DNA from 4 places in the Rhodococcus pseudokoreensis genome. Region 3 is predicted to be linked to each of the others. Evidence: riboswitches for the same ligand, from Rfam matches in the RefSeq annotation. Region 3 holds a riboswitch; each other region holds the start of a gene.
What was found. Region 3 has a riboswitch for thiamine pyrophosphate ahead of JWS13_RS37985 (TenA family protein). Riboswitches for the same ligand answer to the same signal wherever they lie in the genome.

Region 1 (6,981 bases), 770 kb from region 3:
TGGGTGCGCTCGATCAGCTCGTCGTAATCCGGTGTCCGCGTAACCAATTGGGTCGACCACTGCGCGAACGGGTGCGTGCCGGCGCAGATGAGATCGACCCCGAGCGGGTTCGCCGCCCGCCGCAGCAGGTCGAGCGACTCGTCGAGGTCGTCCATCGCCTCACCGACGGTGGAGTGGATGCCGGTGACGAGTTCGACGGTGTTGCGCAGCAACTCCTTGGTGATCCGCGGATCCTCCGGACCCGCGAGATTCGCGACTGCGTCGAACACCTCCGCGGCCGTGTTCGAGAGATCCCGCGTGACCCTGTCGACCAGCGCGATCTCCCACTCGACACCCAGTGTCGGCCGCGGCGAACCGGGAAAGGGAACTACCACGGTTTCGATCCAACCACAGGCCGCAGCTCGCGGCAGCGCGCCGACACCCCGGCCGCAGCCGGGGTGTCACGCGACTCAGCTGGCGCCGATAACACCGCAGGCCACACGAGAGCCTGCGTCACCGGTGTTCAGGGTTTCCTGATCGGGAGCGGGCGCGTAACGGGTGGGGATGTTCGCGAAATTGTCGGGACCCGAGTGGATCATGACCGCGGTGCCGCTGTCGCCGTTCTTCAGGTCCTCGACCGTGAAGGCGTCGGTGGAGGTGACCAACTCGGCGGTGCCGTCCTCCAGCACCTGCAGCGACGTGAGGTCACCGCTCGCGGGGTGCCCCGAGTGGCCCGCGGCCTGGAAGTGCCCGCCCGCGGACAGGAAGTTTCCGGGTGCACCGCCGGTCGGTGCCACGGAGTTCGTCTCGCACTTTCCGACGGAGTGCACGTGGAACCCGTGGAATCCGGGCGTCTGGTCCTTCACGGACACGGTGACCTCGACGTGACTTCCCGACTGCTTGAACGTGGCGGTACCCACGTTCTCGCCCTCCGCGTTCTTCAGCGTCGCGGTGAGCGCGCCGCTTTCCGCGTGTTCGCCCGAACCGCTCTCGGCATCGCCGGGAACGCCTGCGGCACTGGGATCGGCGGCGCCGGTCCAGACGGGAGGAGTGGTGCCGGGAACGTCGGTCGGCTCCTCGTTGTTACTGCAGGCGGTCAGTCCGAGTGCTGCAATGGCCACCACCGGGGTGACAATGCGCCAGGACATCCGACGGGTAGAACTCGAGGCCATCAAACCGCTCCTTTGAGGTGGCGAAGAAGTGCACCTGATCATAACCGCGGCGCCGGTGCACCGACCGTCCGGTCTACTGCGCGGAAGTGACGATGACGACCACACCGGCAGACGAATTCGCGATTCCCGGGAACTTCGGCTCGGCCGACACCCCCAGTTGCGCCGCGATCTCGGTGGCCGCTTCCTTCTCCGCGGCGGAAGTGCCGTAGTACACGGTGGTTTCGGAGATGGTGCCGTCGCTGTAGTTGCCGGTCTCCGACACCGTCCACCCCGAGGACATCAGTTCGGTGGCGGTCTGGCTCGCGAGACCCGTGACGTTGCTGTTGTTGAGCACCCGCACCGGCACCGACGCCGCGTCGGCTGCCTTCGTGGTGCTGGACGCACCGGACGTCGTGCTCGCCGCGGAAGCGGAGGCACCTCCCGCTCCGGCGGCCGTGGTCGGACGGGCGGCGGTGGTCGTGGCAGCCGTCGAGGTCGTGACGGTGGCTGCGGTCTCCTCCGAGTCCGAACCTCCGAGCGAGGCGAACCCGAGACCCGCGAAGAGAATCGCGAGGGCGATCAGCACCATCGCGAGGGCACGTAACGGCGGGCCGGACGATTCGGGTTTCGGAGTACTCACGATGTCGACCTTAGCGACCGGTTGCTACGTGACGTCGAACCCGAGGCGACGGGCCGCGCGGGCCTTCTGCCTGCTCGCGCGCAGCCGTCGCAGGCGCTTCACGAGCATCGGGTCGGCTGCGAGTGCCTCCGGCCGGTCCACCAGCGCGTTGAGCACCTGGTAGTACCTGGTGGCGGACATGTCGAACAGATCTTTGATCGCTTCTTCCTTCGCGCCGGCGTACTTCCACCATTGGCGCTCGAAGGACAGGATGTCGTGCTCCCGACGCGAGAGACCGTCGTCGTTGCCGACGTCGTCGACCCCTACGGAAGTGTCGCCGTCGATGCGCTCGGACTGGTTCCGACTACGCGCTGTTGCGCCGTCCATCTCACTCCTCGACTACTAGCTCTCGCCCGACCTCAGCGAAACCACGTTCCCCCGGCTCCTCGATCGCGTGGCCGACCGAGCAACGAATTACACAGCTGTACTTCAGCGACTATTCAACCACGACGAACGCCGCAGGCAGTGCGAACGGCTCGGGCGCGCCGCACTATCCTTGACGACCATGGCCATCCTCCCCATCCGGATCGTGGGCGACCCGGTATTGCACGAACCGACCGAGACGGTGTCCCAGTCACCTGCGGAACTCGCAGACATCATCGCTGACATGTACGACACGATGGACGCCGCCAACGGCGTCGGGCTCGCCGCCAACCAGGTCGGCCTGCCGCTGCGGTTGTTCGTCTACGACTGCCCGGACGTCGACGAGACCGGAAAGCCGTTCCGCCGCCGGGGCTGCGTCGTCAACCCGGTCCTCGAGACGTCGGAACGACCCGAGACCATGCCGGACCCGGACGACGACGTCGAGGGCTGCCTGTCGGTTCCCGGCGAACAGTTCCCCACCGGCCGGGCCGAGTGGGCGAAGGTCACCGGCACCGACGCCGACGGCAACGCCGTCGAGATCGAGGGACGCGACTTCTTCGCGCGCATGCTGCAGCACGAGGTCGGTCACCTCGACGGTTTCCTCTACGTGGACATGCTGGTCGGCCGCAACGCACGCGCCGCCAAGAAGACCATCAAGCGCGCCGGCTGGGGAGTTCCCGGGCTCAGCTGGGTGCCGGGAACGGTCGAAGACCCGTTCGGGCATGACGACTGACATTCCGCTCGGAAGCCGGGTGGTGCTGCGTTACCAGTTGCCGCCCGGTTCCAGCCATCCGATGACCGACGTCATCGGGGTGCTGGAGAGCGTCGAGCCGGTCGTGGTCGTCCGCGACGCGGCCGGCTCCGCGATCGAAGTGGAGCCGGAGCGGGTGGTCGCGCTGAAGGCGGTCCCCGCGCGACCCGTGCGGGCGAGCGAGATCCGGTCCCTCGAACTGGCCTCCGCCGACGGCTGGCCGGGGATCGAGCATGCCTGGATCGACGGCTGGCTCGCCCGGTACGGCCACGGCTTCACCGGACGCGCCAACTCGGCGGCGCCGCTCGGCGACCGCGGGTCGGTCGGGAGTCTGGACGACCCCTCTCCCGGAGGCACGCTCGACCGCCTGCGCGAGTGGTACGCCGAACGGGACCGCCCGCTGCGGTTGCTGATCCCCGATCGCCTGGGCGAGGTGCCGCTGGGCTGGAACGTCAGCGACGAAGTGGTCGTGATGGCCGCCGACGTCGACAACCTGGCGCTGCCGGAGGGTCCGCGGACCACGACCGTCACCGATCACCCCGATCCGGATTGGCTCGCCCTGTACCGCTACCGCGGGTCCGCGCTGCCCGACTTCGCGGTCGACGTGCTGAACGCGGTCCAAGGCGGGATGCTCGGCTTCGGCCGGATCGGCGCCGCCGACTCGGCGCTCCTCGCCGTCGCCCGCGGATCCGTCACGACCGCGCCCGACGACCGCCGATGGGTCGGACTCACCGCGGTCGAGGTGGCGCAGGACCACCGCCGCCGCGGAATCGGCAGCCTGATCTGCGGCGACATGATCAATTGGGGACGCGAGCACGGCGCGACCCACGCGTGCCTGCAGGTCGCCGTCGAGAACGAGGGTGCGCAGGCGATGTACCGGAACGTCGGCTTCGTCGCGCACCACCGGTACCGCTACGCCACCGAACCCGGCGGCTGAAAATCTGTCGGCCAGTGCCGCTAGGGTGGCTGCCGTGCGCATCGCAACCTGGAACGTGAACTCTGTTCGTGCCCGTACCGACCGGATCCTGGACTGGCTCCAGCGGTCCGACGTCGACGTGCTGGCGATGCAGGAAACCAAGTGCAAGGACGAGCAGTTCCCGTACGAGCGGTTCCGCGAACTGGGGTACGAAATCGCGCACGTGGGCCTCAGCCAGTGGAACGGCGTCGCGATCGCGTCCCGCGTCGGCCTCGACGACGTGCAGATCGGCTTCGAGGATCAGCCCGGTTTCCACAAGGACCCGGAGGTCGCCCCCGCGCAGGAAGCCCGCGCGATCGGCGCCACCTGCAACGGCGTCCGCATCTGGAGCCTGTACGTCCCCAACGGCCGTGAGCTCGCCGATCCGCACTACACGTACAAACTGGAGTGGCTGGCGAAGCTGCACACGGACGCGGTCGGATGGCTGGACCGGAATCCGGACGCGCAGATCGCGCTGGTCGGCGACTGGAACGTTGCGCCCACCGACGAGGACGTCTGGGATCCGGCGCTGTTCGAGGGCAAGACCCACACGTCCGCCCCCGAGCGGGAGGCCTTCCAGGCGTTCGTCGAATCGGGATTCGCCGACGTCGTCCGGCCACACACCCCCGGTCCGGGTGTCTACACCTACTGGGACTACACCCAGCTGCGGTTCCCGAAGAAGCAGGGCATGCGCATCGACTTCGTGCTCGGGTCGCCCGCCCTCGCCGGCCGTGTCGACAAGGCCGAGATCGACCGCAACGAACGCAAGGGCAAGGGCGCCAGCGATCATGCGCCCGTCATCGTCGACCTCGGCGACTGAGGCGCAGCAACCCGAGACGAACGGCGCCCCCGGGGTCTAGTCGGCGACCAGAATGTCGAGATGCTCCGGGTTCAGCGCCACGTAGCGCCGGACGTACGTGCAGATGGGGCGCACCTTCCAGCCGCGCCGGCGCGCCGACCCCAGCGCCTCACGAACCAAGACTGCGGCGAGACCGCGGCCACCGAGGTCTTCCACGATCACCGTGTGCATGAACGCGACGACCTCGCCGGGCCTGGCGGTGAACCCGGGGATGTCGTCCTCGTCGCGATAGCCGAGGATGCCGACCAGCTCGTCCCCCAGCCACAGATCGAATCGTTCGTGGGCAGGGTTGTCGAGTACGCGAGCATCAGCGGCAGTGATGCTCCCCGACGGCTCGGGAACGTTCGAAATGTGATCCATGCCACTCATGGAAACAGTTCCCGGGCGGCCTCGCGAGTGGAATCACCGGCCCCGGAACCGTTTCGTTGCCGACGAGTGGTCGATTCGTGTCCCGGCCGTCAGGCCTCCACCGGGACCACGAGGTCGCGGTACTCGGGATGCCCGGCGACGAAGCGCTGCACATAGGTGCACACGGGCCGGACCTTCCAGCCGTACCCGCGAGCGAGGTCGAGGGAGCGCCCCACCATGAGTGCGGCGAGTCCGCGGTGACCGAAGTCCTCCACGATCACCGTGTGCATGAACGAGACCACCGGAGCCTGACGCCCCCGGCCCCTCTGTCCCGGCGGCCGGGCCACCACGCCCACTCCCGCGCCCGCACCCGGCGGGGTGTCCGCGAGGGCGAAATACCCGAGGATGCCGACCAGGTCACCACTCAGTCGGAGTTCGAATCGGTTCTGATCGGCGTTGTCGATCACGTCCACAACCTGCGCGTCCGTCAGCATGGCTATCTCCTGGGGGTATGTGTCGTAATCGAAATGTGATGTTCATCACCCTTTATACCGATGCACGGAACCGCTGTCCAAGTTTCCCCCGAATGTTTCACTCACAGAGATCTCGGTTACAGTCTCCGGGACAACTACACATCCACGGGGGCTCGCACCAGCGGGCTGAGAGGACGGCTAGGGGCCGTCGACCGTCGAACCTGTCCGGGTAATGCCGGCGTAGGGAGCATCATCGATGAGCACAACCATATCTACAGCCACGTCCGTCACCACGGGACCGATCCAGGGCAGCACCAAGCAGTACCTGCAGTCGGGCGACGACATCCGGGTGCCGGTCCGGCGCGTTCACCTCACCAACGGTGAGCACCTCGACGTGTACGACACGTCGGGCCCGTACACCGACGCGGACGCCACGATCGACCTGGACGCGGGGCTTCCGCACCTGCGGGCGCCGTGGATCGCCGACCGGGCAGGCACCCAGCTCGACGCCGCCCGCGCCGGAACCGTCACTCCCGAGATGCGGTACTGCGCAGCACGAGAGGGTGTTTCACCCGAGACGGTGCGCGTCGAGGTCGCGGCGGGTCGCGCCGTGATCCCGGCCAACCGCTGCCACCCCGAACTCGAGCCGATGATCATCGGCAAGGCGTTCGCGGTCAAGATCAACGCGAACATCGGCAACAGCGCGGTGACGTCGTCCATCGCGGAAGAAGTCGAGAAGATGGTGTGGGCGACGCGGTGGGGCGCGGACACCATCATGGACCTGTCCACCGGCAAGAACATTCACGAGACCCGGGAATGGATCCTGCGCAATTCGCCGGTGCCCGTGGGAACCGTGCCGATCTACCAGGCGCTGGAGAAGGTCGGCGGCGATCCGACGGCACTCACGTGGGAGATCTACCGCGACACCGTGATCGAGCAGTGCGAGCAGGGCGTCGACTACATGACGGTCCATGCCGGGGTGCTGCTCCGCTACATCCCGCTGACCGCACGCCGGGTCACCGGCATCGTCTCCCGCGGCGGTTCGATCATGGCGGCGTGGTGTCTGGCCCATCACCGGGAATCGTTCCTGTACACCCACTTCGACGAACTCTGCGAGATCCTCCACCGCTACGACGTCACGTTCTCTCTCGGTGACGGTCTGCGCCCCGGGTCCATCGCGGACGCCAACGACGAGGCGCAGTTCGCGGAGCTCCGCACCCTCGGCGAGCTCACGAAGATCGCGAAATCGCATGGCGTGCAGGTGATGATCGAAGGTCCCGGGCACGTGCCGATGCACAAGATCGTCGAGAACGTGCGGCTCGAGGAGGAGTTGTGCGAGGAGGCGCCGTTCTACACGCTCGGACCGCTGGCCACCGACATCGCACCGGCGTACGACCACATCACGTCCGCGATCGGGGCGGCG
Region 2 (6,981 bases), 4.5 Mb from region 3:
GGCGAACACCATCGCGACGACGGAGACGATGCTCGACGAGTGCCGGGTGATCGCTTCCTGCTGTTCCTTGACCCGCGGGAAGTTCACCGTCAGCGCGATCGCCGCGGCCACCATGAACAGCACCGGAATCGGCAGCACGTCCATCACGAGCACGACGAGCAGCGTCACGGTCACGAGCATGTTGAACCACAACAGCTTCGGTCGCAGCGTGGGCCGCTGGGGGTCGAGGCCGTCGGCGAAGCCCTGGCCGTCGTCCGAACCGGCGTCGCCGGAACCGCCACCCGTCCGGGGTGCGTCACCATTGCCCCCGGTGCCCGAGCCCGAGCCGGAGCGGCGGAGGCTGGAGCCCGCGGAGACGAGGAGACGCTCGTCGGTGAGTTCGAGTGTGCCGATGCGGCGGCGCTCGCTGTAGCCGAGCTGCACGGCGAACAGCAGCACGACGACGAGTCCGACCACGAGCGACGGGATCATCGGGACGAACACGTCCGACGGCGAGATGCCCAGCGCCGAGGCGGCCCGGACCGTCGGTCCACCCCACGGGACGATGTTCATCGCGCCGTTCGCCAGGCCGGCGACCACCGTGAGCACGACGGGGCTGACCTTCAGCTTCATGTACAGCGGCAACAGTGCGGACGTCACGATGATGAACGTCGTGGATCCGTCACCGTCCAGCGACACCACCATCGCGAGCACCGCGGTACCGACGACGAGCCGCATGGGGTCGTTGCGGACGAGCCGGAGGATGAGTTTCACCAGCGGGTCGAACAGGCCGACGTCGATCATGATCCCGAAGAAGATGATCGCGAAGAACAGCAACGCGGCCGTCGGGGCCAGCGATTTGATCCCATCGGTGATCATGTCGCCGATGCCGAGACCCGCCCCGGCCGCGATGCCGAATGCGACCGGGACGGCGATCAGCCCGACCACGGGAGTGGCCCGTTTGGACATGATCAAGAACATGAACACGGCCACCATCAGAAAGCCGAGCGCTACCAGCATTGCCACTCCTCGTCCGAGCTTGCACCGCGATGTGATCGCGATAACAGCCAGTGTCGGGGGGAGGGACGCTCACAGTCACTGTTGCGTACTTAGAGAAGGTTGTGTTCTTTGTGGTGGCAACTACCGGCGACCCCGGAGATGATCGCGCAGAGTCTCCGTCTCGTACTCCGCGCGGAACAGCCCGCGCTTCTGCAGGACGGGAATCACCTCGTCGACGAAGTCGGCGAGACCGTTCGGATAGAGCGGGGGCATCAGGTTGAAGCCGTCGGCGCCGCCGCTGCGGAACCACACCTCGATCTCGTCGGCGATCGATTCCGGGGTGCCGATCATGGTGCAGTGCCCGCCACCGGCCGCCAGCGTGCCCAGCAGCGACCGCACGGTGGGACGGTCCTTCTCGATGATCCGGAGGATCGTGTCGTACCGGCCCTGCGGTCCGGTGAACTCCGACAGCGGCGGCAGCGCGGGAACGGGTGCGTCCAGTTCCCATGCGCTGCAGTCCTGCTGGACGAACATCGACAACTGCGCCAGCGATTGTTCGACGGGCAGGAGCGCGTCGAGTTCCGCCTTCTTCCGGCGCGCCTCCTCTGTGGTCGAGCCCACGTAGGTGACGAGACCGGGCATCACGGTCACGGCGTCGGCGTCGCGGCCCGCGGCGCGGATGCGCCGCTTCACGTCGCCGTAGTAACTCTGCGCGGCCGTGAGGTCGTAGGCGACGGCGTAGATGCCCTCGGCGCACCGGGCGGCCAGGTCACGGCCCTGATCCGACGCGCCCGCCTGGAACAGCACCGGACGCCCCTGCGGCGAGTGCGGCACGGTCAGCGGACCGTCCACGAGGAAATGCTTGCCCCGATGCCCGACCGGGTTCACCTTGGCCGGATCCGCGAAGAGACCCTCCCGGTCGAGCACGAGCGCGTCGGGCTCCCACGAATCCCACAGCGCGAGTGCCACCTCGACGAACTCCGCGGCGCGCGTATAGCGGTCGTCGTGCGGCGGCATCTCCTCGAGACCGTGATTGCGGGCCTCGGCGTCGAACATCGACGTCACCACGTTCCAGCCGGCGCGGCCGCCGCTGATGTGGTCGAGCGACGCCAGCATCCGCGCGGCGTGGAACGGGGTGTAGAACGTGGTGGACACGGTCGTCACGAGACCGACCCGCTCGGTCGCCCGCGCCATCGCGGACAGTGCGGTGAGCGGTTCGAGGAACCACATGCCCCCGGACGCGGGGTCGCGCACCGAATGTCCGTCGGCGAAGAACACGGCGTCGAGGCAACCCCGCTCCGCCGTCTGCGCCAGTTCCTCGTAGTAGGCGATGTCGCTGAGCCGCTCCACCTGCGAGGCGGGGTGCCGCCACGCGGCGCCGTGGTGCCCGCAGCCGAACAGGAACGCGTTGAAGTGCAGTTGCCGGGCGTCGCTCATGTCAGTCCTTGACCAGTCCGCCGTCGACGACGAGGTTCTGGCCGGTCACCGAGCGCGACCACGGGGACGCGAAGAACAGGACCGCGTCGGCGAACTCGTCGGGGGTGGTGACCCGCTGCAGCGGAGTGCTCGCCGCGATGAGGTCGAACACCTCGCCGGGGGTGGCGGCGCTCGCGTCGGTGGTGCGCAGCAGCCCGCCCGAGACCATGTTGACGGTGATGCCGTCGGGCCCGAGGTCGGCGGCGAGGGTGCGGGTCAGCGACAGCGCGGCGGCCTTGGCGGCGGTGTAGTCGTGGTACGGGACGACGGGGTTCTGGAACAGATTGGTTCCGATGTTCACGATGCGGCCGAACCCGAGCGCGCGCATGCCCGGCAGCGCGGCCTGCGTGGTGTTCAGGGTCGCCTGCACGCTGCCGCGCAACTGTGAGTCGAAGGCCTCCCACGTGATGACGTCCGCCTTGTCGCGTGCGTCGCCGTTGAAGGAGAAGTCGGCGAGGGCGTTGTTGATCACGGTGGTCACCGGCGATCCGAAGTGCGCTTCCGCGGCGGCGAACAGTGCTGCCACCTGCGCGGCATCGGTGACGTCTGCCTGAAGCGCGACCGCGCGGTCCGCACCCAGGGATGCTGCGAGTTCCTCCGCCGCATCCCGGCTGTTGCGGTAGTTCACGACCACCCGCGCGTGCTGCGCCGCGAACGAGCGCACGATGGCGGAACCGAGGCCCCGGCCACCGCCGGTCACCAGGACGATCTGCTTGTCGAGCTGCATTGCTGTCACCTTCCGATCGGTCGGCGACGAGACATCGGATGAGCGCATACGGCCGTCTCCGCGACATCCCTTCGCCGGCATTACCCAGTTCAGGTTCGACGGGTGTCTTCTCAGCCGCCCGGATCCTCGCTGGGCAGCACCCCGTGTCACTGGCCAACAGTGTAAGGGCATTCACCGTTTTCGATTTCTTGGTTGTGCACAACCTAGTTGTGTGCAACTATTCAGGGGTGACCGACAACCTCGCCCTCGACCGCCAGGTGTGCTTCGCGCTGTACTCGGCCTCCCGGGCGATGACCGCGAGATACCGGTCGATGCTCGACGCACTGGGCGTGACCTACCCGCAGTACCTCGTGCTATTGGTGCTCTGGGAACAGGACGGTCGCGGGGTGCGAGAGATCTGCGACGCCCTCGACCTCGACACCGGCACGCTGTCGCCACTACTCAAGCGCCTCGACATGCTGGGCCTGGTCGAACGCAGGCGCTCGTCGGCCGACGAACGCCGGGTCGGGATCCACCTCACCGAGAAGGGCGCGGGCCTCCGCACCGCCGCGGAGGGCATCCCCACCGAACTCGCCCGGTCGACGGGAATGGGCGTCGACGAACTCGTCGCCCTGCGGGACACCCTGTCGCGCCTCACCGAATCGCTCCACAGTTTCGAAACCCCAACAGGAGAGAAGTAACCATGAAGATCGTCTACACCGCCGAAGCCCTCGCAACCGGGGAAGGCCGCAACGGCCACGCCCGCACGTCCGACGGCCGGCTCGACCTGAACCTCGCCATCCCCACCGAGATGGGCGGGTCCGGCGACGGCACCAACCCCGAGCAGCTGTTCGCCGCCGGATACGCGGCGTGCTTCCACTCCGCACTCCAGCTCGTCGGGCGTCAGGCCGGGGCGAACGTCGCCGACTCGGCCGTCGGCGCCCGCGTCGGGATCGGCTCCACGGACGGCGGCGGATTCGGCCTCGCCGTCACCCTCGAGGTGTCCCTCCCCCACCTGCCGCGCGCGGAGGCGCTCGAACTGACGGAGAAGGCACATCAGGTGTGCCCCTACTCCAACGCCACCCGCGGCAACGTCGACGTCACCCTCGAGGTCACCGAAGACTGAGACACCTGCGCGGGCGTCGGGTCACCCGAACTTGTACTCGACGCCCGTCAGGTCCTCCGACAGCGACCACAGACCCTTCGCGGTCTGCTCGTCCCGCGACTTCTTGTTGGAGCCCACCACCTTCGGGTGGCCACGCTGCTCGAACAGGCCGTCCGGCCCGATGTAACTGCCGCCGATCACGTCGGGGGCGGTGGCCGCGAACAACATCGGCAGCGTCCCCATCTCCGCCGACTGCGCGAAGATCCGGTTGCCCACGGCCATCAGCTTGTCCTGCACCGATTCGGTGTGCGCCTGCAGATTGGTCGACGCGTAGCCGGGATGCGCGGCCACTGCCTTGACGGGCGACCCCGCCGCGGCCAGTCTGCGCTGCAATTCGTACGTGAACAGCAGATTCGCGAGTTTCGACTGCCCGTACGCGCTCCACCGGTTGTACTTGCGGCGTTCCCAGTTGAGATCGTCGAGGTGGATCGTCCCGGCCTGATGTGCCGCACTCGACATCGTGGCGACCCGATCGGTGATCTTGCCGAGCAGCAGTCCGGTCAACGCGAAGTGCCCGAGATGATTTGTGCCGATCTGCATTTCGAATCCGTCGGCGGTCTTGCGCTGCGGAACCGCCATCACCCCGGCGTTGTTCACGAGCACGTCGACGGAATCGACGCCGGCGGCGAACTCGCGCACCGACGCGAGGTCGGACAGGTCGAGACGGCGCACCTCGGCGTTGTCACCGATCGACCGCGCGACCACCTCACCCTTGTGGGTGTTGCGGCAGGCCAGCACGACGTGCGCTCCCGCCTTGCCCAGGGCCCGCGCGGCCACCTCCCCCAGACCACTGTTGGCGCCCGTGACGACGAACGTGCGGCCGCTCTGATCGACGATGTCCGAAGCTGTCCACTTGGTCATGCCGTCAACCCTACGGATCCCGGGACGCGGCGTGAACCCGTCACCACGCCTGCGCCCCGACCAGCGGCAGATTGAGGAAACTCGGCCGGTCCGGCGACAACGCCACGTGCTGCGGCTTCAGCTGGCTGTCCGCCAGAATCGGCCCGAGCGGCAGGTACCGGGGAACGCTGCCCGCGTACACGTCGACGCGCAACCGGTGCCCCGGCGCGAGGACCGCGTCGGTGGGCACGAAGTTGATGTCGACCGGTGTCACCTCACCCGGAATCAGCGGCTGACGGGCGGCCACCGTCAGATAGTGGTGCGGTTCGGTGTAGTCGCCGTTCGCCGACCTGGTGCTCTTCGAATCGTCCACGGCCCGCATCGAAGCGGTGAGCGCACCGTTGGTGAGCGGGGTCGACGTGCCGTCCGGGGCGACGTCGTTCAAAGTCACCGCCCAGAATCCGTCGGGCGCGTCCAGCACGGTCTCGAGGTGCAGGTTGACCGGACCCGACAGTTCCGTGGGCTGCGTGACGGGGGCGCTGGTGAACGTCAGGCCCTCGGCCTCGTTGAAGCGGGAGTCCTTGCTGCACACCGACCCGAAGACGACGGCCGCGCCCGCGGTGCCCTGCGTTCCGTCGCGGGAGCAGAGCCCGCGGAGACCGGGAGCGACGGTGAGCTGAGCCGTGTCGCCGGGTTTCGCCGGCACCAGGCTGCCGTCGTGGGCGGCGTGCCCGGCGGTGCCGCTGGCGGCACCCGACAGGTACATCCGCTGGTAGTCGACACCGGCCCGCGGGAACTGATCGGTGGTGGTCCAGCCGTTGCCCTGCTGGTACAGCGTGACCGGACCGTATTCGTCGATGCCGTTGTCGATGCCCTTCAGCCACTTGTCGAACCACGCGCGTTCGAGGACGTCGAGTCGCGGCGGCGCACCCGGCTCGCCGAAGCCGCCACCGAACGAGACGTGGTAGGCGTCGCTCATGATCAGCTGCTTCTCACCGGCGGGCAGCGGAATGTCGTTGTAGACCCGTGGTTCGCTGTTCGCGAAGATGTCGTGCCAGGCGCCGTAGAGCATGGTCGGCACGTCGATGTTCCCCGCCTGCGCCTTCCGCTCCTCGTAGAACTGGCCGTCCTGCGCCACCCGCAGCGTGCCGGCGTCGAGATCGCCGATCTGTGACGCGGTCATCGCCTGGATCAGTGCGGGGAACAGCGTCAGCGGATCCCGCAACCGGTCCTGCAGCCACCGCTCGTCGAAGTTCCCCTGCGCGAGTGCCTGGACGTCGGGAACGAACTTGAGACCGTTGACCAGTGACAGCCACAGCGGCATGAATCCGACGCCGAGACCACCGCCCGTCCCGACGATGTCGCGGAGCAGGTCGTTGCCCGGTTCGGTGGGGAAGATCGCCTTCAACGCCGGCGGCCGATGCCCCGCGGCCTGCAGCGAGTTGATTCCCGAATAGGACACCCCCGCCATCCCGACCTTGCCGTCGGACCACCCCTGCCTGCTCATCCAGTCGATGATCTCGACGGAGTCCTGCTGCTCGAGCGGGCCGAGCGCCTGCCATTCGCCCTGCGAGAAGCCGGTGCCGCGCGCATCGACCACCACCTGGGTGTATCCGTTCCGGACGAGGTCGCGGTTGACGCCGAAGACGCGCATGCCGCCGCCGGTGATCACCTTCGACAACTCCCCGACGCCGTCGAGCGGTGTCCCGGCGAGATCGAAGGAGTTCACCAGGTCGACGACCGTGTCCTCGAGCCCCGGCACCGCGAGCACGGAATCGACGAGGTTGCCGACCAGCTTCGTGTACGGCGTGACGTT
Region 3 (6,981 bases):
TTCTTCGTGCTCGCGATCCCGGTCCTGATCATCGGGCTGGCGTGCTTCGCGCTGCCCGTGCTGAAGGAACTGGACGAGAAGGTGCCGGTCAGTTGAAGCCCATGACGTCGTTGCCCCAGGCGACCCGCATCTCCTTGTCCGGGTCATTCACGAGGGTGTCCGCGCCGTCGATCAGCAGCGTGGAGCGGTTCTCCTCGTCGTAGGGGGCCCAGTGCTTGGACGCGTCCAGGGCGGCGGGGACACCGTGCCGCGCGAACGCGAGCCACCGGCGCTGGATCCGGCCGGACACCTCGAGTGCCGTCTTCCGGCCGCCGAGCCAGAACGTCGGGTCGATGTTGAGGGTGTCGAAATTGCCGAACACGTACGGGAGTTCGGTGGCGTGCCCGGCTCCGATGCGTGCGGCCTTGAGCATCGGGGTGGCCTGGTCGAACCGGTACATCCACGTCGGCGAGTGCCTGCTGTGGGCGTCGGCCACCCACAGGGCGGGCATCCGGAACGCGGCGTCGCGGGACATCGCGAGCGCGCCCTTCGGTTTCCCGCGGTCCGGGTACGCCGACAGGATGTCGGCGAGGCGGGCCGCGGGCAATTCCGGGTGATCGGTCGCGATCGCCCGCAGCATCTCCTGCACCGAATCCGAAGTGACCGGCAGCAAAGGCGATTTCATGAACTTGAAGATCGACGACTCGTCCTTGTTGGAACCGATGATGAGCGGGATGCGGTGGGAGTACCCCTTCTGGAACGCGGCCACCGGGTAGCGGGGCAGGAAGTCGCGGTCCACCACGGGCGCCATGGCGAGTGTGCCGGGGATCTTCGTCGGCACCTCGTTGACGAGCGTGTCGCTGGCCTCGATGACCGTGCGGTACGGGAGGCGCAGCAGCGTGTCGATGCGGTCGGGTTCCACGTCGAGGATGTCGAGGAACTGCTTCGCGACGGTGGCCGCGCGCTCGCTGCCGTACACCGACGTGGCGGGCGGGCTCTGGGCGATCGCGCGGTGGAACAACCCGTCCGCGCTCGGGCACGTCATCAGCGTGGTTATCGACCCGGCTCCCGACGACTCCCCGAACACCGTCACTTCGTCCGGGTCACCGCCGAAGAACGCGATGTTCTCGCGCACCCATTCGAGGGCGGCGACCTGATCGCGTAGCCCGCAGTTGGTCTCGAACACCCGCTCCGCCGTCGAGAACGACGACAGGTCGAGGAAGCCGAGCGCTCCCACCCGGTAGTTGAACGAGACCAGCACGACGTCGCCGAGAGTGGACAGGATCCGACCGTTGTAGATGCCCTGAGCTGCGGTTCCCAGGCAGTAGGCGCCGCCGTGGATCCACACCATCACCGGCCGCGGGGTGCCGTCGGGCCGGGGGGCCCACACGTTGACCGACAGGCAGTCCTCGTCCATCTCGAGTCCGGCGTCGATCGGGACGGCGGTGCCGTGACCCTGCGGGGCCATCGGGCCGAAGTCGACGCAGTCGCGCACGCCGTCCCACGGGGCGGGCGGGGCCGGCGCCCGGAACCGCAGATCGCCGACGGGGGCGGCGGCGAACGGGATCCCCTTCCACGCGTAGACGTCGCCTTCGGGATAGCCGCGCACGTCGCCGTCCCGGGCGCGGACGACGAGTGTGTCGCCTGACTTCTCGACATCCACGGCCGAATCTCCTCACGCAGCGCGTACGGGAATCTCCCGCCAAACTACCAACGATGCGCAGGCAGGACCGTTCGAACGTGACATAGATCAACCGCGCGCTAACATTTCCTCCGTGGCCGCATCGACCGATCCCGAGGGCAAGAGCCTCCTCGACTACCCGCGGCCGTCCGTGGCGGTCGACGTCGCCGTCCTCACCGTGGACGGCGCCGAGCTGAAAGTGCTTGTGGTTCCGCACCGTTCGGGCCGGCTCGCGCTTCCCGGCACCTTCCTCCACGAAGGCGAGCGGCTGCGCGACGCCGCCGAGCGGTGCCTGCGGATCAAGGCAGGCCTGGCCGGCGCCGAGTTCCACCAATTGGCGATGTTCGACGACCCCGCCCGCGACGACCGCGGGTGGGTGCTGTCGATGACGCACGGCGCGGCGCTGCCCCGCACTGCCCTCCCCCGCGACGCCCTGCTGATCCCCGTCGACGGCGACCGCGTGACGCAGGACCTCGCGTTCGACCACGCGGACGTCGTCACCCTCGCCGTCGCCGACCTCCGCGAGCGGTACGCGCGGTCCGTCGACCCGTCGGGCCTGGCCGACGACACGTTCACGGTGCTCGAACTGCGCCGGGTCTACGAGGTGGTGTTCGGCCGCCCCCTCCCGAAGGACTCGTTCCGCCGGCACATGCTGCCCGCGCTCGCGCACACCGGCGACATGGCCGTCGTCGGGACCGGCAGGCCCGCCGAGATCTACACGCGCGGCCCCGCGCCCCTCGCCCCGGGGGCGGCCGCGTTCCTCGCCGGCTGAGCCCGTCCACCCACCCGGGGCCTTTCCGTTCGCGGCACGGCCGGTGCTAGGGTCGGCTTGTTCTGACACGGGGTGCTCCGCACGGGCGGGGCTGAGAACACACCCGGGAACCTGCTCAGGTAATGCTGACGAAGGGATGTCAACGTTGTGAATAGCTCTGTCCAAGGTGCTGCGGGCGCAGGCCAGCACGCCCGATTCACGGACCACTTGTGGGACCGGACCAAGGTGCTGCGCGAGGCGATCGACGAACTCGAGTTCCTGCGCCGCCTCGGCGACGGAACACTGCCGCTGGACGTGTTCCGCACGTACATCGAGCAGGATTTCCTGTACCTGACCGGGTACGCGAAGGCCCTGTCCCTGGTCGCCGCGCACGCGCCGGGTCCCGTTGAGGCCGGCTTCTGGGCCGGCTCGGCAGCCGAGGCCGCGACGGTCGAAGCGACGTTGCACCAGAATCTGCTGACCAGCGGACGACTCCCCGCGTCGGACGCCGAACCGCAGCATTCGCAGGCCTGCCTCGGGTACATCTCCTACCTGACGGCGGTCGCCGCCACCGAGCCGTACGCGGTGTCCGCCGCCGCGGTGCTGCCGTGCTTCTGGATCTACGCGGACGTGGGACGCCGGCTCGCGGCGAGCGCCCGCGAGGTGCTGTCCGCCGACCCGTCGCACCCGTACGCACAGTGGGTGACCACGTACGACGCGGAGGAGTTCCACGCCGCCGTCGCGAAGGCCCGCGAACTCGTGGACACCGCCGCGGAGGCCGCGACCGACATCCAGCGCGAGGCGATGGTGGAGGCGTTCACGATCGCCAGCCGCTACGAACTCATGTTCTGGGACACCGCACTCAACAAGCAGGAATGGCCGGCGTCGTGACACTTTTCTCCCGTTCCAAGCGCGCTGCCATCGCAGCCGTCATCCTCGTCTCGGCCCTGTCGATGCTCACCGGCTGCGCCGGCGACTCGCAGTCCGACGACACCATCCGGTTCGCACTCGACTGGACGCCGAACACCAACCACACCGGTCTGTTCGTCGCCCAGCAGGAGGGCTGGTTCGCCGACGCCGGACTCGACGTGCAGGTGCTGCCGTACAACGACACCTCGCCCGACACACTTGTCGACGCCGGTAACGCCGAGTTCGGCGTGAGCTTCCAGAGTTCCTCGACGTTCTCGAAGGCCGCGGGCGCCCAGACCACGTCGGTCATGGCCCCGCTGCAGCACTGGGCGACGGGCATCGCGGTGAAGGCGGATCGCCCCGACATCACCCGCCCCCGGGATCTCGACGGCAAGATCTACGCCGGTTTCGCGGACCCGGACGGCGAGGAGACGCTGAAGCAGATCATCCGGAACGACGGCGGCAAGGGCGAATTCACCACCGTCACGCTCGGCACGTCGGCGTACGAGGCCGTGTACTCCGGCACCGCCGACTTCACCGTGTCGTTCTTCGGCTGGGAGGGTATCGAGGCCGAGCACCGGGGCACCCCGATGCGCTACTTCCACTACACCGACTACGGATTCCCGGACGCGTACGCACTCGTCATCGAGGGCAACGAGCAGTGGATGGAAGACCACCCCGAGCAGGCCCGCAAGTTCGTCCAGGCCCTGCAGCGCGGCTATCAGTTCGCCGCCGACCGGCCGGACGAGGCCGCACAGATGTTGATCGACGCCAACCCCGGCGCCTTCACGGACGAGTCCCTCGTGCGGGAGAGCCAGCAGATGCTGTCCTCCCAGTACATGAAGGACGCTTCAGGAAAGGTCGGGACACAGACGGCCGAGCAGTGGGCGGGGTACTCCGGTTTCCTGTTCCAGCACGGCCTGCTCACCGGCCCCGACGGGGCACCGCTGACCACGGAACCCGACTGGTCGACCTATTTCACCAATGAGTACCTCGCTCAGCCCTGACCCGACCCTCCGGACCCCGGCCCCGGGCACGTCCCCGCTGCTGCGGCGGGTGCTGCCCGCGGTCGTGGTCGTGGCACTGCTGGTGATCGCGTGGCAGGTGTACGTGACGGTCAGCGGTATCCGGCCGCAGGTGCTGCCGTCGCCGCTTCGGGTCGTCCAACAGGGCTGGAAGGCGCGGGACGCCATCTCCGGTCACGCGACCGCGACACTGCAGGTGACGCTGATCGGGTTCGCCGTGTCCCTGCTCTTCGCGTGGGCCCTCGCCGTACTCGTGGACTTCTCGCCGTGGCTGCGACGCGCGTTCGTTCCGCTGTTCGTCGTGTCGCAGACACTGCCGATCATCGCGATCGCTCCACTGATGATCATCTGGTTCGGATTCGGTCTGCTGCCGAAAGTCCTCGTGATCGCCCTCGCCACGTTCTTCCCGATGACGATCGGCCTGATCGAGGGTTTCGCCGCCGCCGACCGGGAGGCGGGCGCGCTGTTGCGCAGCATGGGCGCCTCACGGTGGCAGGAATTCCGCTACGTCCGGTTGCCGTCGGCGATCCCACGGTTCTTCACCGCCCTGCGCATCGGCATCACGTACGCCGTCGTGGGCGCCGTGTTCGCCGAATACGTCGGGGCCACGTCCGGTCTCGGCATCTACATGGCCACGCAGAAGAACTCGTTCCGCACCGACCTCGTGCTGGCGGCGGTGCTCGTGACCGCCGTGATCAGCGTCAGCCTCTACCTGCTCACGTTCGCGGTCGAACGCGTCGTCGCCCCCTGGATCAAGAACGAAAGGGCCCGGCATGAGTGACACCGCGCGCGTCGCACTGTCCGGACTGAGCAAGGGATTCCCCGTCCGCGGCGGCATCCGTCCCGTCCTCGACAACGTCTCGTTCACCGTCGAACCGGGCGAGTTCGTGTCGGTGATCGGCCCCAGCGGGTGCGGGAAGAGCACCGCGTTCGCCATGCTCGCCGGACTCGACCAACCGGACACCGGCACCGTCACGATCGGCGGCGAACCCGTGCGTCCCGCGGGCAGCGGTCCGTCGAAGTGCGCGTACATGCCGCAGAAGGATCTGCTGTTCCCGTGGCGCAGCGTTCTCGACAACACCACCCTCGGACTCGAGGTGCAGGGCGTGCCCCGGAAACAGGCGCGGGACAAGGCGCGGGAACTGTTCTCCGTCTTCGGTCTCGGCGGGTTCGAGGACGCCCGGCCCAGCCAGCTGTCCGGCGGGATGCGGCAGCGCGCCGCGATGCTGCGGACCGTCGTCCAGGACCGTCCGGTGCTGCTGCTCGACGAGCCGTTCGGCGCCCTGGATTCGTTGACCCGCACCGAGATGCAGACCTGGTTGCAGGACGTGTGGCAGCGCTACCGGTGGACCGTCCTGATGATCACCCACGACATCCGGGAGGCCGTGTACCTGTCGGACCGGGTGGTCGTGCTGTCCGCGCGGCCCGCCACCGTGCGGCGCGAGGTGACCGTCGGTCTGCCTCGCCCCCGCGAACTGTCGATGATGACGTCACCCGAATTCGCGGACGTCGAACACGAACTGCTCGGCGTGCTGCACGAGGAATCGCGGCGGGCCCTCGTCGAGCAGGAGTCGGGCAGACGCTGAAACCCGCGGCGTCTCCGAGCAGTGGCGCTTCAGAGCAGTGCGGCCTCCAGTTCACCGAGAGCAGTCTCCAGGTAGTGGAGGATTCGCTGCAGGCTCGGCACCGAGCGGCGGCACCCGATGACACCGAAGTCGAGGTTGCCGCCGTTGGTGGTGAGCGTGATGTTCAGCGCCTGCCCGTCCAGCACCACCGACGTCGGGTAGATACCGTCCAGCCGGGACCCGTTCCAGTACATGGTCTTCCGCGGTCCCGGGACGTTGGAGATGATCACGTTGAACGGCGGCGGCGTGAAGCGGACGAACCCCGGCACCGGCGTCAGGGCGATCGGCGACATGTTGACCGCGGACCACGCCAGCGCCTGCAACGAGGTGAGGCTGCCGAACAATTCCTTCCCCTGCGACATGGACGCGGAGATCGCCGTCAGACGCTCGGCCGGGTCGTCGACGTCCGTCGCCAGGTTGCACAGCGTCACCCCCACCGCGTTGCCGCCGGCGTCGGCCTTCTGCTCGTCGCGCAGCGACACCGGAACCATCGCGATCAGCGGTTCGTCCGGCAGCGCGTTCTGTTCCTCGAGGTAACCCCGCAGTCCCCCGGCGCACATGGCCATCACGACGTCGTTGACACTGACCCCGGCCGCCTTCCGAACGGCATGGATCCGGTCGAGCGGCCACGACTGCGCGGCGAACCGGCGCGCGCCACCGATCGGAACGTTGAGCATGGTGCGCGGCGCCTCGTACGGAAACCTCATGTCGTGCTGACCCATCGCGGTGCGGGCGATGCGCAGCGACGCCGGCGCGAGACCGGCCACGTCGCCGACTGTCCGGCGAACCCCGTTCACCACCGACCAGAGGTCGGGGGCGGCGGCTCCGTTCGCCGACGCCGAGCGCGGCAGGTTCCACGGCGGCGGGGCGTCGCGCACGTCCGGGTCGGTCGACAGCGTCCGCATCAGCAACCGCAGCCCGGAGACCCCGTCCATCAGCGAATGGTGCAGTTTGGTGTAGATCGCGAACCGGCCGTCGGAGAGTCCCTCGATCAGATACATCTCCCACAGC
Region 4 (6,981 bases), 780 kb from region 3:
AGCGGGCACCAGGCGGGCGGTGAGCCCCTGCGGACCGGTGGACGGCGAATACGACAGCGCCCGGACGTCGAAGTCACGGTCGCCGGACCGCAGGGCCTCCGTGTTCACGTCGAACTTGTGGAATTCGAATTCCGGGGTCTGGACGTCGAAGCCCTTGTCTTCCAATGTCTGTGCGACGTAGTCGACGCTCGCGTCGTAGCCGGAGGTTCCGGCCGCGCGGTTGCCGTCGTTGCTCTCGGCGATCGTCTGCAGTTGCTCGAGGTGCCCCACCACACCACTCTCGGTGACCGAGGCCGCGAGAGCGCTCGCGTCGACCGGCGGCGAATCGGGTTCACTCGTCGACGAACACCCGGCCAGGACCATCGCACCGGCCACTCCGACTGTGAAAACTCCCCGTAGTCGCATGTCGGGAGCCTAACGCAGAAGCACCTGTGGGCCGGCGCGAATGGATTTCGCACCGGCCCACAGGCTCCCGCCCCACCGTCACCCTCAGCCAGGTCTCCCGACGATCACCTGGCGGAGAAGCAGGGCGAGAACACTGTATCGGGTGTCAGGCGTCGCGCTTGTTGACGACCACCAGTCCGGCCCCGAAGATCACGAACACGAACACCGCAAAGTACACGAGGCTGCCCCACGGGCCCCAGTGGAAATCGACTCCCTGCGGCGCCCCCAGGAAATTGTTGGCGTTGAGGAACGGCAGGAACGGCATGATCTTCTGGCCGAACGAGCCGAACAGGTTGAACAGGCTCTCGATCAGCAGCGGCCACAGCAGCAGCAGGGCGATCGCGCCCGCGGACTGACGCAGCAGGGTGCCGACTCCGACGGCGAGAACCACGCACAGGAACGCGTAGATCGGGACGCCGTAGATCGACCGCCACGCGTCCGCACCGGTCAGGGTGAGTGCCGCTCCCGCCTCGTCGCCTGCCGTCGCCTTCGCGATGGCGTACGCGCCGAACGTGAGGACGAACGTCAGCACGGCGCCGAACGCGCCGATCAGGCCTGCCTTCGCGATCAGGACGGACGCCCGGTTCGGGATGGCCTGGAACGTGGTGCGGATGACCCCGAACCGGTATTCGCTGGTCACGGCGAGCGCGGCGAGGATCATCAGGACCAGCACGCCGAATCCGGACACACCGCCCACGGCGTCCGCCATCTGCGGCAGGAACGGATCGAAATCGGGTTGCCTACCGTCCGCGATCTGGTTGTTGAAGGAGTTGATGCTGGCCTTCGCGCTGAGCCCGATGACTGCGGCGAGGCCGAGTCCCAGCACGATGATGATGACCGTGCACCACCACGGCGACCTCGTCGACGTGATCTTGATCCGTTCGGCATTGAGAACAGCCATTACAGTGCACCCCTCATCACATCTTCGACGCCCTCTGCGTGGTACTGCACGTCGTCTCCGGTCAACTTCATGAAGGCGTCTTCCAGCGATCCGCGCTGAGATGCCAACTCGTGCAGGACGATGCCCTGCGAACCGGCGATCCCGCCGACGACGTCCGTCGACGAATCCACCACGACGAGCGCCTGCTGCCCGTCGGATCCGTCCTCGCGCACGGTGAGCCCGTTGGACGTGAGCGCGCTGCGCAGCGCGTCCAACTGTGGGCTCCGCACGCGCACCGTCGATTCCGAGGACTTGCTGACGAACTCGGACACGGTGGTGTCGGCGATCAGCCGGCCGCGGCCGATGACCACCAGATGTTCTGCGGTGAGCGCCATCTCGGACAGCAGGTGGCTCGACACCAGCACGGTGCGGCCCTCGGCGGCGAGGCGCTGCATGAACTTCCGGATCCAGACGATGCCCTCCGGGTCGAGCCCGTTCACCGGCTCGTCGAACAGCAGCACCTTCGGGTCGCCGAGCAGGGTGGCGGCCAGGCCCAGTCGCTGGGACATGCCGAGCGAGAACCCGCCGGCCTTCTTCCCCGCCACCTCGGTGAGCCCGACGAGGTGCAGCACCTCGTCGACGCGGCTCTTCGGCAGCGAGTTGGACGCCGCCATCCACTGCAGGTGGGCGCGGGCCGAGCGGTTGGGGTGCACCCATTTCGCGTCGAGCAGGGCCCCCACCGTCCGCAGCGGCTGCACCAGGTCGCTGTACGGTTTGCCGTCGATCAGCGCGCTGCCCGCCGTGGGGCGGTCCAGCCCGAGGATCATGCGCATCGTCGTCGATTTGCCTGCACCGTTCGGGCCGAGGAAGCCGGTGACCATACCCGGCTTCACGTTGAACGTCAGGTTGTCCACCGCCTTCGTCGCACCGAAGGTCTTTGTCAGTCCCCTCACTTCAATCATGATGAGAAGGATGCCGGAACCTGCGGCCGGCGCGCATCGGCCGCAGGTCTACTCCCGACTCGTCCCCTGGTACCGGTCGGACCCTGAACCAGACCCCGACGCGACCCCGAGATCTACGACGACGCCTGCGCCCAGAACCGCTTGGGGATGCGGCCGGCGTGACGTGCCTCGTATCCCGCCACCACGGCCCCGCGCATCGCCGACGCCATGAGCGCCGGATCCTTCGCCCTGGTCACCGCGGTGGCCAGCAGGACGGCGTCGCAGCCGAGTTCCATCGCGAGGGTCGCGTCGCTGGCGGTCCCGATGCCGGCGTCGAGGATGACCGGTACCCCGGCACCGTCCACGATCATCTCGATGTTGTGCGGGTTCGCGATACCGAGCCCGGTGCCGATCGGCGAACCCAGCGGCATCACGGCCACGCAGCCGACGTCCTCGAGCCTGCGGGCCAGCACCGGGTCGTCGGTGGTGTACGGCAGGACGACGAACCCGTCGTCGACCAGTTGCTCGGCGGCGCTGACCAACTCGATGGCGTCGGGCATGAGGGTGCGTTCGTCGGCGATGACCTCGAGCTTCACCCAGTCGGTTTCGAGCGCCTCCCGGGCAAGTTGCGCCGTCAGCACCGCCTCCGCCGCCCCGCGACAGCCCGCGGTGTTGGGCAGCGGCGCGATGTCGAGCCGGCGCAGCAGATCCAGCACCCCGGTGCCGCCGACGGCGTCGACGCGGCGCATCGCGACCGTGGTCAGCTCGGTGCCGGACGCGACGAGCGCCTCTTCGAGCACCGTCAGGTTGGCGGCGCCGCCGGTGCCCATGATCAACCGTGAACCGAACGTGCGGCCCGCGATCGTGAGGCCCTTCTGCACGCCGGGCGTCGTGTCAGCCACCCTGCACCGCCGTCAGGATCTCGATCTCCCAGCCCCGGACCACGAGCTCGTCCCACCGGGCGCGGGGGAACACGGCGCCGTTCACGGCCACCGCGATGCCCTTGGTCGGCAGGTTCAGCGCCTCCAGCAGCCCGGTGACGGTCAACGGTTCCGTGAACTCGTGATCCTCGCCGTTGACGCTGATGCCGATCGGCACCACTACTTGCTGCTCACTCATCTCTACCTCGCTACTTTCTCGAACCGTTCGGGGTCGGCGGCCTTCGCCTCGACCAGTGCCGAGCCCTCCAACAATGCCACCGTCGCGTCGGCGGTCACCGGGGTGAGCAGAATGCCGTTGCGGCCGTGTCCCGTCGCCACCACGACCCGATCGGACACCCGGCCGATCAGCGGCAGGTTGTCCGGGGTCATCGGACGCAGACCCGCCGAGATCTCCCGCAGTTCGTACTCGCCGATGGCGGGCATCAAAGCCTCCGCATCCGCGATCAGATCCCGCACACCGGCCACCGTGACCTGCGTGTCGTTGCCCGATTCGTACTGGGTGGCGCCGACGACGATGCCGTCGGCACGCGGCACCAGGTACGCGGGCCTGCCGTGGACGCTGCCGCGGATGGTCCGGCCCGGCGCGGGTGTCACCCCGGGACGGGCCCGCAACCGCAGGATCTCGCCCTTCACCGGGCGCACCGGAAGTCCCGGCCACAGTGCCGGTGACGCGACGCCCGCGGTGACGACGATCTGGTCCGTGCCGAGGCCGTCGAGACTGCGCACGGCCTCACCGATCAGCTCCACCCCGGCGTCGACGGCGCACTTCTGCAACGCCTGCAGGAGCAGCCTGTTGTCGACGGCCAGTTCGTCGACGGCCAAGAGCCCCAACCGGACTCCGCGACCCAGCATCGGCTCGAGCGCGCGGACTTCGGCGCGATTCAGGATCTGCAGATCCCGGCCCTGCGCCCCCACCCACTCGGCGATGGTCCGGAGGTCTTCGGCGTCGGCGCCGTCCAGCGCGACGGTGAGCGAACTCTCCGACGTGAACAGGTCGACGCCGGCCCCGGCCTCCAGTTCCTTCCCGAACTCGGGCCACCGGTCGAGCGACGCGCTCCCCAGTTCGAGGACGCTCTCCTCACCGGGCCAGCCCTCGGACAACGGGGCGAGCATGCCGCCCGCCACCCAGGACGCTCCCGAACCGATCGACGGGTCGTACAGCTTCACCGACCAGCCGTTGCGGGCTGCTCGCCACGCAATCGACAGGCCGATCACTCCGCCTCCGACGACGGATACCGATCTCGCCATTGAACTCCACCTCACTTCCTGCGCCGGCATGATCCGGGTCAGGTATGACGGTCGGGCTCGGCGTGAGCCCCTCTCAGCCCCACGTTCCCCGGGACTCCCGTGTTGCACTTTCACCGTAGAGGCTACCGTCATGCCGTGACCACCTCGCATCACAGCAACCTCACGGACCGTCGGCGCCGCCTCGGAACAGCACGTTTGTACCTGTGCACCGATGCTCGGCGCGAGAAGGGCGACCTGGCGCAGTTCGCCGAGGCCGCGCTGTCCGGCGGCGTCGACATCATCCAGCTCCGCGACAAGGGCTCGGCCGGTGAGAAGAAGTTCGGCACGATGGACGCCAGGGACGAACTGGCGGCACTGTCGGTGCTCGCGGCCGCGGCCAGGCGGCACGGGGCGCTGCTCGCCGTCAACGACCGGGCCGACATGGCGCTGGCCGCCGGCGCCGACGTCCTGCACCTCGGTCAGGGCGACCTGCCCGTCCCCTACGCGCGGACCGTGGTGGGTTCGGACGTCCTGATCGGCCGGTCCACGCACAGCCGCGCACAGGCCAGCCTCGCGGCGATCGAGGACGGCGTCGACTACTTCTGCACCGGACCGGTGTGGGCGACGCCCACCAAGCCCGGGCGGACCGCGTCGGGCATCGACCTGGTGCGCTCGACCGCCGACTCCGCACCGAACCGCCCGTGGTTCGCGATCGGCGGCATCGACGAGTCCCGGGTTCCGGAGATCCTCGCCGCGGGCGCCGACCGCATCGTCGTCGTGCGGGCCATCACCGAGGCCCGCGACCCGCAGGCCGCCGCGCGCTCACTGTCCGCCCTGCTGCAGCAGAACGCGTAGTTACGCCTGCGCGAGCCAGTCGTGCACCGTGGCGGGCGGCAGGATCACGACGGTGGCGGGCAGCTGTTCGATCAGGTGGGGGTCGGTGGTGACGACCGCGGTCACCGTTCCCAGTGTGGTGCCGTGACCTGCCGGTTCGGCGAGGCGACCGACCGTGTCCAGTGCCTCGAGCACCTCGACCCGCGGCAGCCACCCGTAGGTGCCGTCCGGCAGGTGCACGGTGCGGGGCAGTGCCCTCGACAGCTGCGCCGGCGCGCCGCGCTCCCCCAGGACGTCGTGCCGGTCGAGCAGCAGTCGCACCTCGGTGGTGCGTAGTTGCGGCCACCCCGCTTCGAATCCGGGGTGCAGTGGCAGCCCGGCGACGTCCGTTTCCCGCACCCAGCGCAGTTCGGTGCTCTCACCGTTCGCGACGGTGGGCAGCGGGCGCTCGGCGTCGGCGATCACCGTGGTGTAGCTCCAGCCGCTGGCGGCTTTCATGGTGACGACCTCGGTGCGGACGCGGATCGCCGCGCTCTCGATGCCGGCTTCCTCGTGCGCCTCGCGCACCGCGGCGTGGGTGGTGGTCTCGTGGCTGTCCCGGGCACCGCCGGGCAGCGCCCACGTCCCGCCCTGGTGGCTCCAGGCCGCACGGTGCTGTAGCAGCACGGCCGGCGTCTCGTCCGGGAGCGGCGCACGCAGCAACAACCCGGCCGCACCGTGCTTGCCCCAATGACGACTGCCGTCCGGCCCGGTCGCCCAGCCGTCACCGTCACCACGCATCGACTACCCCTGTCCGACCTGATGGGTCTCCCTGCAGTTCCCTCACACTAACGGTTTCTGCCGGAAGTGCCCGATATCCCCAGTCACCGACTCCTGCTTATATGCTCCCCACAAGGTGCGGCCGTGACACGGGAGGGGTGCGAGGTGGTTCTGCGTGAGGCGCCGTCGATCGAACCCCACGGCAGCCGCGCCCTGTCTGCCGCCGCGGACGACGACGTCGACCCCGCCGTCGCACGTCGTAAGGAACTTCGCGCATTCCTGGCGTCAACCCCAGCCAAGCTCACCGCCCTCGGCACGCTCCTGGTGCTGTTCACCCTGACCGCCGGTCTCGTGGCCGCGTCGTCGGTGAACAGCAGGGAGGCCACCCTCGACAGCGTCCTCGCCGAGACCGAACCGCTGTCGTTCTCAGCGCAGAACCTCTACAGCGCCCTGTCGGTGGCGGACGCCGCGGCGACGACGGCGTTCATCTCCGGCGGTCTCGAACCCCCCGAACTCCGGGACACGTACGCGCAGGCGCTCGGCACTGCCTCCTCCGACCTCGTGTACGCGTCCGGCGGGCTCGCCGCCGGCGACGTGGACAGCAGGCGCCTGCTCGCCTCCATCTCCACCGACCTCAGCGTCTACTCCGGTCTCGTCGAGACGGCGCGGGCCAACAACCGCACCGGTCATCCCGTGGGCGCGGCCTACCTCAGCGAGGCGTCGGCGCTGATGCAGACGAGCATGCTGCCGAAGGCCCAGGAGTTGCACGCCCGGCAGGAAGCGGACGTGGCGGACATCCAGCGGGACTACTCCCGTCCGCCGTGGACGGCGCTGATCCTGGTCCTCGTCGCGCTCGTCGCGCTGCTCGTCGCGCAGGTCGTCCTCGCGCGGCTCAGCAGGCGCACGTTCAATCTCGGGTTGATCCTGGCGTCGTCGTGCACCGCGATCCTCCTGG

Region 1: linked by a shared signal. The riboswitch ahead of thiC (phosphomethylpyrimidine synthase ThiC) and the one ahead of JWS13_RS37985 (TenA family protein) in region 3 are both predicted to bind thiamine pyrophosphate.
Region 2: linked by a shared signal. The riboswitch ahead of JWS13_RS17455 (3-oxoacyl-ACP reductase) and the one ahead of JWS13_RS37985 (TenA family protein) in region 3 are both predicted to bind thiamine pyrophosphate.
Region 4: linked by a shared signal. The riboswitch ahead of thiO (glycine oxidase ThiO) and the one ahead of JWS13_RS37985 (TenA family protein) in region 3 are both predicted to bind thiamine pyrophosphate.

The regions. Positions count from the first base shown of each region.
Region 1 is NZ_CP070619.1:6,434,980-6,441,960, reverse strand. It holds gene JWS13_RS34520 (glutamate--cysteine ligase) at 1-374, opposite strand, end outside; gene sodC (superoxide dismutase[Cu-Zn]) at 450-1,151, opposite strand; gene JWS13_RS34510 (LytR C-terminal domain-containing protein) at 1,225-1,770, opposite strand; gene JWS13_RS34505 (DUF3263 domain-containing protein) at 1,795-2,136, opposite strand; gene JWS13_RS34500 (peptide deformylase) at 2,315-2,905, shown strand; gene JWS13_RS34495 (N-acetylglutamate synthase, CG3035 family) at 2,895-3,860, shown strand; gene JWS13_RS34490 (exodeoxyribonuclease III) at 3,895-4,698, shown strand; gene JWS13_RS34485 (GNAT family N-acetyltransferase) at 4,735-5,097, opposite strand; gene JWS13_RS34480 (GNAT family N-acetyltransferase) at 5,196-5,579, opposite strand; TPP riboswitch at 5,714-5,822, shown strand; gene thiC (phosphomethylpyrimidine synthase ThiC) at 5,815-6,981, shown strand, end outside.
Region 2 is NZ_CP070619.1:2,692,395-2,699,375, forward strand. It holds gene JWS13_RS17445 (CitMHS family transporter) at 1-1,035, opposite strand, end outside; gene JWS13_RS17450 (LLM class flavin-dependent oxidoreductase) at 1,120-2,415, opposite strand; gene JWS13_RS17455 (3-oxoacyl-ACP reductase) at 2,417-3,181, opposite strand; TPP riboswitch at 3,231-3,335, opposite strand; gene JWS13_RS17460 (MarR family winged helix-turn-helix transcriptional regulator) at 3,409-3,861, shown strand; gene JWS13_RS17465 (organic hydroperoxide resistance protein) at 3,864-4,286, shown strand; gene JWS13_RS17470 (oxidoreductase) at 4,308-5,186, opposite strand; gene JWS13_RS17475 (CocE/NonD family hydrolase) at 5,227-6,981, opposite strand, start outside.
Region 3 is NZ_CP070619.1:7,203,263-7,210,243, reverse strand. It holds gene JWS13_RS38000 (MFS transporter) at 1-96, shown strand, start outside; gene JWS13_RS37995 (carboxylesterase/lipase family protein) at 89-1,642, opposite strand; gene JWS13_RS37990 (NUDIX hydrolase) at 1,755-2,432, shown strand; TPP riboswitch at 2,491-2,586, shown strand; gene JWS13_RS37985 (TenA family protein) at 2,580-3,302, shown strand; gene JWS13_RS37980 (ABC transporter substrate-binding protein) at 3,287-4,327, shown strand; gene JWS13_RS37975 (ABC transporter permease) at 4,305-5,126, shown strand; gene JWS13_RS37970 (ABC transporter ATP-binding protein) at 5,119-5,931, shown strand; gene JWS13_RS37965 (WS/DGAT/MGAT family O-acyltransferase) at 5,961-6,981, opposite strand, start outside.
Region 4 is NZ_CP070619.1:6,424,674-6,431,654, reverse strand. It holds gene JWS13_RS34460 (M20/M25/M40 family metallo-hydrolase) at 1-405, opposite strand, end outside; gene JWS13_RS34455 (ABC transporter permease) at 551-1,345, opposite strand; gene JWS13_RS34450 (ABC transporter ATP-binding protein) at 1,345-2,286, opposite strand; gene thiG (thiazole synthase) at 2,400-3,167, opposite strand; gene thiS (sulfur carrier protein ThiS) at 3,160-3,384, opposite strand; gene thiO (glycine oxidase ThiO) at 3,387-4,454, opposite strand; TPP riboswitch at 4,453-4,565, opposite strand; gene thiE (thiamine phosphate synthase) at 4,590-5,288, shown strand; gene JWS13_RS34425 (NUDIX hydrolase) at 5,289-6,047, opposite strand; gene JWS13_RS34420 (hypothetical protein) at 6,171-6,981, shown strand, end outside.